2 regions of the Planococcus notacanthi genome follow, and region 1 is predicted to be linked to the other one. Evidence: riboswitches for the same ligand, from Rfam matches in the RefSeq annotation. Region 1 holds a riboswitch; the other holds the start of a gene.

Evidence for each region. Region 1 has a riboswitch for thiamine pyrophosphate ahead of tenA (thiaminase II). Riboswitches for the same ligand answer to the same signal wherever they lie in the genome.
Region 2: another riboswitch for thiamine pyrophosphate. It lies ahead of thiT (energy-coupled thiamine transporter ThiT); the one in region 1 lies ahead of tenA (thiaminase II).

The regions. Positions count from the first base shown of each region.
Region 1 covers NZ_JASDCQ010000002.1:405,000-410,444, reverse strand. The annotation lists gene thiW (energy coupling factor transporter S component ThiW) at 1-92, opposite strand, end outside; gene thiE (thiamine phosphate synthase) at 89-742, opposite strand; gene thiD (bifunctional hydroxymethylpyrimidine kinase/phosphomethylpyrimidine kinase) at 726-1,571, opposite strand; gene thiM (hydroxyethylthiazole kinase) at 1,568-2,353, opposite strand; gene tenA (thiaminase II) at 2,355-3,038, opposite strand; TPP riboswitch at 3,159-3,262, opposite strand; gene QMA01_RS09505 (ABC transporter ATP-binding protein) at 3,284-4,408, opposite strand; gene QMA01_RS09500 (ABC transporter substrate-binding protein) at 4,668-5,445, shown strand, end outside.
Region 2 covers NZ_JASDCQ010000006.1:42,204-47,648, reverse strand. The annotation lists gene QMA01_RS16595 (aminopeptidase) at 1-487, shown strand, start outside; gene QMA01_RS16590 (SGNH/GDSL hydrolase family protein) at 500-1,417, shown strand; gene QMA01_RS16585 (M20 family metallopeptidase) at 1,698-2,771, opposite strand; TPP riboswitch at 2,918-3,016, shown strand; gene thiT (energy-coupled thiamine transporter ThiT) at 3,114-3,695, shown strand; gene map (type I methionyl aminopeptidase) at 3,852-4,604, shown strand; gene QMA01_RS16570 (tryptophan-rich sensory protein) at 4,715-5,445, opposite strand, start outside.

The sequences.
Region 1 (5,445 bases):
CGGGCAATTCCAGCGGGAAAATAAACAAAAGCGGAACCAGCCACTCCAATAGCGACAAACATCGCCATCAGAACCAGTTTTCTAGTTTTCATTTTCGAATACCTTCTTTGCTGGAAGCTTGTAAGGCAGCAACCTGACCGGCAATGTCCTTCGATTCAGTTATCGCCGAGATGACCGCAATTCCTGAAACCCCTGCTGCCCATACAAGACTTGCATTTCCAGGAGTAATGCCCCCGATGCCCACTACCGGCAATTCAGGAAATTCCTTTTTGACCGTCAGAATTCCTTCAACACCTGCCGGCTTTTTTGCATCAGCTTTCGAAGTCGTCCCAAAGACCGGCCCCATCCCGACATAATCAGCACCATCCTTTACAGCTTTTCTCGCTTCTTCTGAAGAATGGACTGAGACACCCAAGATTTTCTCCTTGCCGATTAGTTTGCGTGCCTGGGAGGCACTTAGATCTTCCTGTCCGATGTGTACACCGTCTGCCCCAATTTGGCAGGCCAGTTCGACTGAATCATTAATAATGAAAGGGACCTTGTAATGGTTGCATAATAGTTGGCAACGCAAAGCAAACGCCAGCAATTCAGTGCCCGATAATGCACCCTCACCTTTTTCGCGCAGCTGAAAATGTGTGATTCCACCTTCCAACGCCGCTTTCAATACCTCAAAAGGATTGCGGTCTCCTGAATTCCTGGATCCCATAATAAAATAAATGGAGGGCTTATCGGAAAATTTCAATGTTCGCAGCCTCCTTGCTTTCGGCTAACACCGTTTTATACGCAGCATGGTTAGTCGGCCCATGGCCTGAGCCGATATTCAAGGGCTCGCTGAGTGCAGCGTGAATAAATTGCTTGGCTGTATGGATTGCATCCTGCAATTCTTGCCCTCTAGCCAGCTGCGCGGTCACTGCCGCCGCAAATGTACAGCCGGTGCCATGTGTCTGTCCAGTCGCAATCCGCGCTGAGCGGTACAGCAGCGATTCCCCATTTGCCTGCAGCAAGTAATCTTCAGCATACTGCGGATCTGTTCCGTGTCCGCCTTTAATGACAACTGACTTGGCTCCCATTGCCAGAATCTCTTCAGCAGCCAGGCGGCGGCTCGAGACATCTGTAATGGGGATGCCTGTCAGCACTTCTGCTTCCGGGATGTTTGGCGTGACCAGTAAAGCCACAGGCAGCAAATGGCGGTTTAATGCTTCCACTGCTTCCTGCTGCAGTAAATTGGCTCCTCCTTTGGCGATCATCACCGGGTCCACAACCACATTCCTCCAGTTGAATCGCTGGATCGCGGCAGCAGTTTCTTTGATGATTTCCGGATTGAACAGCATGCCGGTTTTTAAAGCGGTTATTTTAAAATCGCTGCCGACAGCTTCTAATTGCGTTTGCACGGCTTGGGCAGACATGGGATAAATGGCGGTGACTCCTGTCGTATTTTGGGCAGTCACGGCGGTGACCACAGACGTTCCGTAAACTCCCAGTTCCTGAAACGTTTTCAAATCTGCCTGGATGCCCGCACCTCCTCCGGAATCCGATCCGGCAATTGTTAAAGTCTGCGGAATTCTGCTCATCGTAATCCCTCCTGTAAATAGATCTGTTCTTCCACACCGCTATCCGTCAGGCTGGCCAAACGATTAATGAAAGCCGCTTGAAAATCTCCCGGAAGACTCGTTGATTTCGCAGCCAGCTGACCGGCGATTGCATAAAAACGCAATGCGTTGCTGACAGTCTTTACAGGGTCTTCTGGCCGGACTGCCATCGCAGCAGCCACAATGCTGCTAAGCAAACAACCCGTACCGGTAATCGAAGCCATGATCGGATCTCCAAAAGGAATTTCAATCACTTGTTTTCCATCAGTGACAATATCCGTTTTTCCAGTGACCGCTACCACAAAGTTAAATCTTTTTGCAGTGGTGACGGCAAGCTCCCGGACTTCCAGGAGCCCTTCTCCTGCATCCACACCTTTCGACTGCCATTGTTTCCCGGCTACCGCTGCGAGCTCTCCTGCATTGCACCGAAGGACGCTAACGTCAACCAGGTCCAAAATTTCTTTTACAGCCTTCTTCCGGAAATTGCTTGCTCCTGCCCCGACAGGATCCAGTACGACAGGAATACCCAGCCGGTTGGCCGCCTCTCCGGCTGTCAGCATGCTTTTCAGCGATTCTGCATGCAAGGTTCCGATATTCAATGACAAGGCCTGCGCCAAACGGGCAAGTTCAGCTGCTTCTTCAGGCGCTTCTCCCATGATCGGAGAAGCGCCGATCGCCAATAGGCCATTGGCTTGAAAATTCGAAACTACATGATTGGTGATGCAATGGATCAGCGGATTTTCACGTTTTATTTGGCTGAACATGTTACACACCTACTTCTTTAATAGACTCTAATGCCCAGGATTCTTTTTTCCATGCCTGTTCCCAGAAATTCCATTCATAGTAGCTGCTTTTCCGGAAATGATTTTTCAGTTCCTGCCTCCGTATTTCCGGCAGTCCTTCCGCCAGCTTGTCCATGCGCGAAATCTGTTCGTTGACAAGTGAAGCAAACTCATCGGAACCGTATGTTTCAATCCACCGATTATAAATAGGGTGGTCCGGTTTGGCATGTTTCAAACGTTCACCGATTTCAAAGTAAAGCCAGTAGCAAGGCAAAATAGAGGCCAACACATCGGCCAGATCGCCTTCTGACGAACGATACATATGCGAAACATAGGCATATGCAGTTGGAGACGGTTCAAAAGCAGCCCACTCTTCTTTAGTGACTTCCAAAATTTCCATGAACGATTCATGCAATGCCAGCTCAGCACTGCAAGTATGTGCAGAATGGAATGCAAAACGTTGTGTCGTTTCCAGATCCTTGGCCTTTGATGCACCAAGCGCCTGCACTTTCGCAAAGTGCGATAAATAATAGGCATCCTGCATAACATAGAAACGGAATCTGTCGATCGGCAAGGTTCCATCTGCTATGCCTTTCACAAACGGATGATCGAAACTTGCCTGCCACAGGCTGTCGCATTCTTTTCTTACTTCTTTGCAAAATGTCATTTCTCCATCTCCCTTTTTCTATATCCAGTTGCAAGTGGCTAAGCACTGCAACTTTTTTCACAAAATAAAAACGCCGCTTCCCGGCAAAGGGAAGCGGCGTTTGCGATTGTAAAAGAAAATAGCAGACGGTCGCCACTTCCCTCCGCTGGTATGATCCAGATCAGGTTCGAAGGGTCCAGGCTTATGCCTGTCTCAGCCGATATCCGGCTCCCCTAGTGGTGTTTTTATTTGTGTTTTCGAAATCACTATAGCATAGATTCAGAAAATTCTACAGCTTTTATCCGATTTCCCGTTTCATCATCAAAGAAGTGGACGTGAGCCATATCGAATGCAAGCGTTGCCGTATGGCCCGGCTCGATAGTCGTGGTAGCTTCTACGCGAGCAATGAATTCCTGTTCGGCATAAACCGCATGAAGAATCGTTTCTGCTCCTGTCAGTTCAGAAACCGTGATGACTGCTTCAAACTCACTGGTTGGAATATTCGACAGATCTTCATTGTTCACATGAATATGTTCCGGCCGGATTCCCAGCGTAACTGATTTTCCTTCATAGCCTTCATTTTTCAGCATTTCCATCATCTGTGGTGGGATGTCCAGCATTTTGTCCCCCATCACGTAACGTCCCTTATCAATTCTTCCTTCAAAAAAATTCATGGCAGGAGAACCGATAAAACTGCCCACAAACCGGTTTTCAGGAAAATTGTAGACTTCTTTTGGAGAGCCGACCTGCTGAATCAGCCCATCCTTCATAATCACGATTCGAGAAGCCATCGTCATGGCCTCTGTCTGGTCATGGGTTACATATATAGTTGTGGTTTTCAACCGTCTGTGCAACTTAACGATTTCGGCACGCATCTGAACGCGCAGTTTGGCATCTAAGTTGGATAAAGGTTCATCCATCAGGAAGACCTTGGCGTCACGGACAATCGCACGCCCAAGAGCTACACGCTGCCGCTGTCCGCCTGACAATGCTTTCGGTTTTCTGTCTAAATAATCTTCCAATCCCAGAATAGCGGCGGCTTCATTGACACGCCGCTTGATTTCCGCTTTCTTGAACTTTCGCAGCTGCAATCCAAAAGCTATATTTTCATACACGGTCATATGCGGATAAAGGGCATAATTCTGGAAAACCATCGCAATGTCACGTTCTTTCGGCTGGACTTCATTCATGAGTTTGCCGTCTATAAAAAACTCACCTTCTGTTATTTCTTCCAGGCCTGCAATCATCCGGAGAGTCGTGGATTTCCCGCATCCTGACGGGCCGACAAAGACGATAAACTCTTCATCCTGGATATTCAGGTTAAAATCTGATACAGCAAGAGCACCATTATCGTATCTTTTCCCGAGCTTTTCGATTTTGATCTCTGCCATTCCGCATTCTCCTTTTGAATGTTTTTCTTAAGTATAGTTAATTGTCCGTCAATTACAAATTTTTATTATCATGTAAACGCACTCACATTGCGAGTTCTTGCTGCAAAAGCTTGTTTAGAGGGATTTTTAATCCTTTAGAAAGGGGAACGAATCTAAAAGAGCTATTGGGGCATTCCATTTAAATCTTCGGAAGTCGAAGTTAATGCATTCTATAGATACCCCAGCTTGTGCCCATCAAAACAGAAAAGGAGAGGAAGAAATGAAGAAAAAACGCTTGTTTTTAATTGGTTTAATGGGATCGGCTTTGACATTAAGCGGGTGTGCAGGCTTTCAGACCAGCAATAATGATGACAATGCGGTCAACGAAGATGGAAAAACCGTCATCGACTTTTGGACATTCTGGGGTTCTGAAATTCGCCGTCCGGTAATCGAGCAGATTATTGCCGATTTCAATGAATCGCAGGATGAGATTGAAGTAAAGCACACGTATCTTCCTTTTGGAGATATTTGGACAAAAGAGCTAGCTGCCATAGCTGCTGGGGATCCGCCTGATGTGGTAATAAACGATATCAACTCAACAGCACTTCGTGGCCAGGAAAACCAGGCAATGAATCTTTCAGAGTTTCTTGAAGAAGACGATATCTCAGACCGTTTCTATCCGGAACTGTGGAACGCTACACTTCACGAAGGAGATTCTTACGGCATCCCTTTCAATACCGACACGCGTGTCCTTTTCTATAACAAGGATGCTTTTGAAGAAGTCGGTCTAGATCCGGAGAAGCCGCCCACTACTTGGGCTGAACTCGAAGAATATGCAGAAAAGCTCGATGTTAAAAACGGCAATGATTACGAACGGATCGGTTTTTATCCGAGATGGGGCATCGATTTCGACGTTTGGATGCTGAATTCCGATGGCCAAAATTATTTTGATGAAAATAACAATGTACAAATCGATACAGCAGCCAATCTGGAAACCCTCGAATGGCTGAAAACCTGGCAGACAAGATACGGGGATAATGTCATCAACGCCTATAAAG
Region 2 (5,445 bases), on a different contig from region 1:
AGAAGTTTATACGGTGCCGTTAAAACATGGAGTCGACGGCAAAGTCCGCAATACAAAGCCGCTGGTATATCAAGGCAATGTCATTGACGGGTTTACGCTGACTTTTGAAAAAGGCAGAATTGTGGAAGCCAAAGCGGAGACAGGGCAGGAACTTCTGGATGAAATGATTGCTGCAGATGAAGGTGCGGCTTACTTGGGGGAAGTGGCGTTGGTGCCGCATCATTCGCCAATTTCCGACTCCAATATTCTGTTCTATAATACCCTGTTTGATGAAAATGCTTCGAACCATTTGGCAATCGGCGACTCTTATCCGACTTGCTACGAAGGGGCACGTGACTTGGAACGTAATCAATTGGCAGCCATCGGTTTGAACACATCAATCGTCCATGAAGATTTCATGATTGGCAGCAACAGCATGGATATTGACGGCATCACTGCCGATGGTTCAAAAGAGCCTATCTTCCGGAACGGAAACTGGGCATTCTAAGAGGTGAATGAGATGAAAAAGTATTGGATTGCGGCAATGGCCGGCTTTCTGCTTTTCAGTGGAACTGCTTCGGCACAGGCCGAACTCAAGGTTCCTGCAGCTTACATCGCTATCGGTGATTCGCTGGCGGCAGGGCAAACACCTGAACGCGAGATAGATGCTGGGTACACCGATATGATTGCACAGGAATTGTCACGCAATCAACCTGTGGGTTTTTACTCGAAAAATTTGGCATTTCCGGGATTTACAACAGCTGACGTATTAGACAGCATCCAATCGGATGAAGCGAAGGAAATGTTGGCGTCGGCCAACCTCATTACTGTTTCAGCTGGAGCAAATGACTTGCTGCGTTTGGTTCAAGGGGATCCGGCGCAGGGGTCGTTGACTTTCCAGCAGATCCAGGCGGATTTTGCACTCAATGAAGCAAGAAAGAATATGGAGTTGATTTTGGCTGAGCTGACTGAGCTCTCTCCGAATGCGGATGTTTATGTGATGGGCTATTATTTCGCTTATCCGCATGTCCGCGACAGCCAAAAATCCGGAACGGCCAAACAACTTGACCGGCTGAATGAAATTCTGGAACGTTCCGCTGAAAAAGCAGGAGCTACATTTGTTTCCGTAGACCAATCGTTCGGTGATGATGCTGTAGACAAAGTTCCGAATGCAGCTGACGTCCATCCGAATGCGGCTGGCTATCAAGCAATGGCCAATGCATTTTTCGGTGAATATCAGAAAACGTGGACGGTTGAAGATTTTGAATTGCCGCCACCGAATCCATTGACATTCGAACAGATTATGGAAGCGCAAGAGCAGGAAGGTGATGGAGGGCAAGAAGAAGAGGAAAGTGAGGCTGAAGAGACAGCCCTACGGCCATCTGCTGGCAGTCCGACCGGTTACCTGGCTTTGCGGGAAGCTTTGCCTTATCTCTAGAAAAGCAAAAGCCTTTGTCGCATAAAAAAGTTCCGGCATGAGTTTCATGCCGGAACTTTTTAATTTAGCGTTTTTTTCCACGCGTCGGAGGTTGCTGTGTAGAAGCTGGTTGCCCAGCTTTTCCTTGTTTTCTTTTATTTAATATTTTACGGATAATCGGATAAGCGATGGGGCCATATTTTATCGCGGATTTCACTAGTCGTCCAATTGCCATATAAATCTCTCCAATCATAGGGTTAGTAATTAGTATTTTCCCGAATCAGGCAGTGTGCAAACATTTTTACGCTGATTGCGCATGTGCCAACAAAATGTCTTTGTATTCATGGACGCTGGAAATCAAGACATACTCGGCGTTGCCATGCCAGTCATCTCCACTTGGTCCAAATTCAATGGCACCTTCGCCGCCGGTGACGGCTGCATAATACCGTGTATCGGCTGCACCGTGCTGGCCGAATAATACGGCTTCTTTATCAGTCGTTTCGAGAATCGCTTTTTGCAGAGTCTGGATAAATGGGTTTTCTTTTGTTGTTGTCAGCGCAGGTGTTGAACCTGAAGCTTTATAATCCATGTCGATGTTCAAGGTTTCAGCTAATTCTGCTAATTGCCGAACGATTTCCTCTTTATCCTGTCCAGGCATAAAACGGATGTCATAAGACATTTCGCACGTTTCAGGCACCACGTTATAACGGTCTCCTGCTTTAATGATCGGCAGGTTCACCGATGGCTGCTCATAATACTCAGTAGATTCTTTCCGGAATGGCAGCTCTGTTGCAGCCATATGGAATTTCATAGCGGATTCGATGGCATTGATGCCTTCCCAAGGGCGGCTGCCGTGTGCAGGCTTGCCTTTGAAAACCATATCCATTCGTAAAATCCCTTTCGACTGCAATCCGACTTTTAAGCCTGTCGGTTCTCCGCAAATAACAAAATCACCATGGAAGCCTTGCTCGACCAACCACTTAGATGTATTGCGGCCACCGATCTCTTCGTCGGTGACAATATGTAATTGAACTTTTCGGTTCAAACCGCTAGGCTCCAGTTCAATAAAGGCTTGCATCATTGCTGCAACACCCGCTTTCATATCAGCTGCGCCGCGTCCGTAAATGCGGTCTTGTTCTTCGACTGGCACAAACTGTTCTTTATGGCCAGGAACTACATCGACATGGCCATTCCAAACAATGGTCTCATTGCCTTGTCCTTTCTCAGCAGTGAGCATCAAGTAGCCTTTATTGTCGTGGACAGTAACCATTTCTCCTTTTTGTTTCAGCCAGTCGGCACAAAAAAGGAGAGCTTCATTTGCTGCTTCTTTTGTATCACTTTGAATTTTAATCAATTCCTTCAATAATTCAATCATTCATTCGGCAACCCAGAATCCCGGCTGCCTCCACCACCTTTCGGATTTTTTCACTACCATCACTTTACCCTGTCAGAGCTACTTAAAACAGTCTTGCATTAGAAAGAGGCCTTGTGTACAATACAGGTGACTGAATAAATATTTGTATACACCACAAGGGGAGCTTTAGCTGAGAGTGAACAATCTGTTCTTACCCTTTGAACCTGTAAGTTAACACTTGCGCAGGGATGTGGATGGAAACCGGCTCTTACAACGGCGCCAGGCTCTGTCCTGACGCCGTTTTTAATATGGTTTTATTCACGGCCCTTCTGGTGATGTGCACAACACATTAAGGAGGAAGTCATGAGAAATAAAAAAGTATTGTTGATGATGGAGATTGCCATTTTTGCAGCTCTTGGATTTGTATTGGATTTTGTTTCTTTCCGGATGCCGCAGGGAGGTTCGGTCAGTCTGGTGATGATCCCGATTATTTTAATTGCATTTAGGCGAGGGGTCGCTGCCGGTGTACTGACGGGAATATTGGTGGGGTTGCTGCAGATTGTTTCGGGCTTTATTTCTGTCGCGCCTTTATCATTCGGATTTGTTGTCATGCAGGTTTTATTGGATTATCTTCTGGCTTACGGTGTCGTAGGACTGGCTGGTGTCATGCGCACCAAGTATCTGCAGCATGCGCATGCCAAGCAAACCGGCAAGATGTTGGCCGCTATTGTCGCAGGGGTGTTGATTGCATCGGTGTTGCGTTATTTGGTTCACGTCATCACAGGAATCCTGTTTTTCGGTATGTTTGCTGAAGGCAATGTGGTCATCTATTCAGCGATCTATAATGCTACCTACATGATACCTGTATTCTTGCTTGCCGCTTTTGTCTGTGCCGCACTTTTTGCCGCTGCACCCAGATTAGTGGATGCCGCTAATACGAATTAACACAAGCAAAGGGCTTTCCGGGAATTCATTCCGGAAAGCCCTTTTCTGTTTAGGAGTTCGAGCTTGCTTGCTAGTTTTTTCAAATCCGCCAAGAAGCCTCCAGTTTAATTTTGTGGTATAATTCTTGAATAGAAAAGCTTGAAAGAAGGGTCATTGATGATAGCAACTACTGATAAAGAAATTGAAATGCTGAAAAAAGCCGGCCAAATGGTGGCTGAAATTCGCGAGGCGATGAAAGCAGCAACCAAAGCTGGAGTCACTACCAAGGAAATTGACGACTTGGGCGGTAAATTATTCGAGGAGCTGGGCGGAGTTTCCGGTCCGAAATCAGAATATGATTTCCCAGGATATACATGCATCAGCGTTAATGAAGAAGTGGCGCACGGCATTCCAGGCAATCGCGTTATCCAGGATGGTGACATCGTAAATATCGATGTTTCTGGTTCATATGAAGGATATTTCTCTGATACGGGAATTTCCTTTGTTGTAGGCGAAGGGCATCCGGATAAAGAAAAAATATGTGAAGCAGCCGCATCTGCGTTCGACCGTGCGATGACAAAAGTCAAAGCCGGCGCTAAACTCAACCAAATCGGCAAGGCAGTGGAACGTGAAGCAAAAGAACAAGGCTTGTTTGTCATTAAAAACCTGACTGGCCATGGCATCGGGAAATCACTGCATGAAGCTCCTCAGCACATTTTGAACTATTATGATGCATGGGAAACGACCATCCTGAAAGAAGGCATGGTACTTGCAGTAGAACCGTTTATCTCACAGAAAGCTGAACATATCGTGGAATCAGGAGACGGCTGGACATTCATCACACCGGACCAGTCATTGGTTGCGCAAATCGAGCATACTGTGCTTGTGACAAAAGGCGAACCGATTCTTTTGACTAAACTGGAAAAATAACTGGCGCATAAATCGAAAAAGGGATTCGGGGTTTTATCCGGATTCCTTTGCCGTTTTCAAGCCAATAAAAAACGGTAGACAAACTCGTAAAACGGAGTTTGTCTACCGAATCAGTGAACTGCCTCGGCAGTTCTTTTTTTAATTAATAGAACACCGGTTAATATAACGCCACTCAAGAACAAGGCAGCAGTTGTCACCAGCATTTCACCTGTACCGTGTTTAACGGCGATTCCAATAAACGCCCAGATAAAGACCAGTGCAAAGGGAATATCGAAATGATGGAAACGGATATGCAGTGCCAGCGCAGTTGCAACAGTCAACATGATGACGGTCCACAGCTGGTCACTGAGCCCCCAGCCGCCCCAATTGTGGTAGGTCAACACAAAGCTGATGTTGGCGATGGTTGCCACACTGATCCATCCCATGTTAACTGAAATCGGCAGCCGTTCTGTGAACTTTCTTTCCGAGTTGCTGTATTGCAGGTAAAGGGCGATCAATGCCACCAAATAGCCGAGCATCGCGGCGATGGACCAGATGAAAAATTCATAATGCCAAAGCAGCAGCCAGCTGATGTTAAAGACACAACTCAAAACAAAGAACAAGACAATTTTAGATGAAGGGGTTTGTCCCTTTCTTAAATTCACCCAGAAAGCGATGATCCAAATCGCCAGCAATAGATAGATAATAGACCAAATTGAAAATACATAACCGGCTGGCGTAAACAGGACCAGAATCCGGTTTGAAATTTCGCCGGTTGTTTGGCCATTCAGCGGCAAAATGTTTGCTAGAGCATTTGTGACAATCACGGCGAGAAAAGCGATTGTCATAAGCAAAATACGAA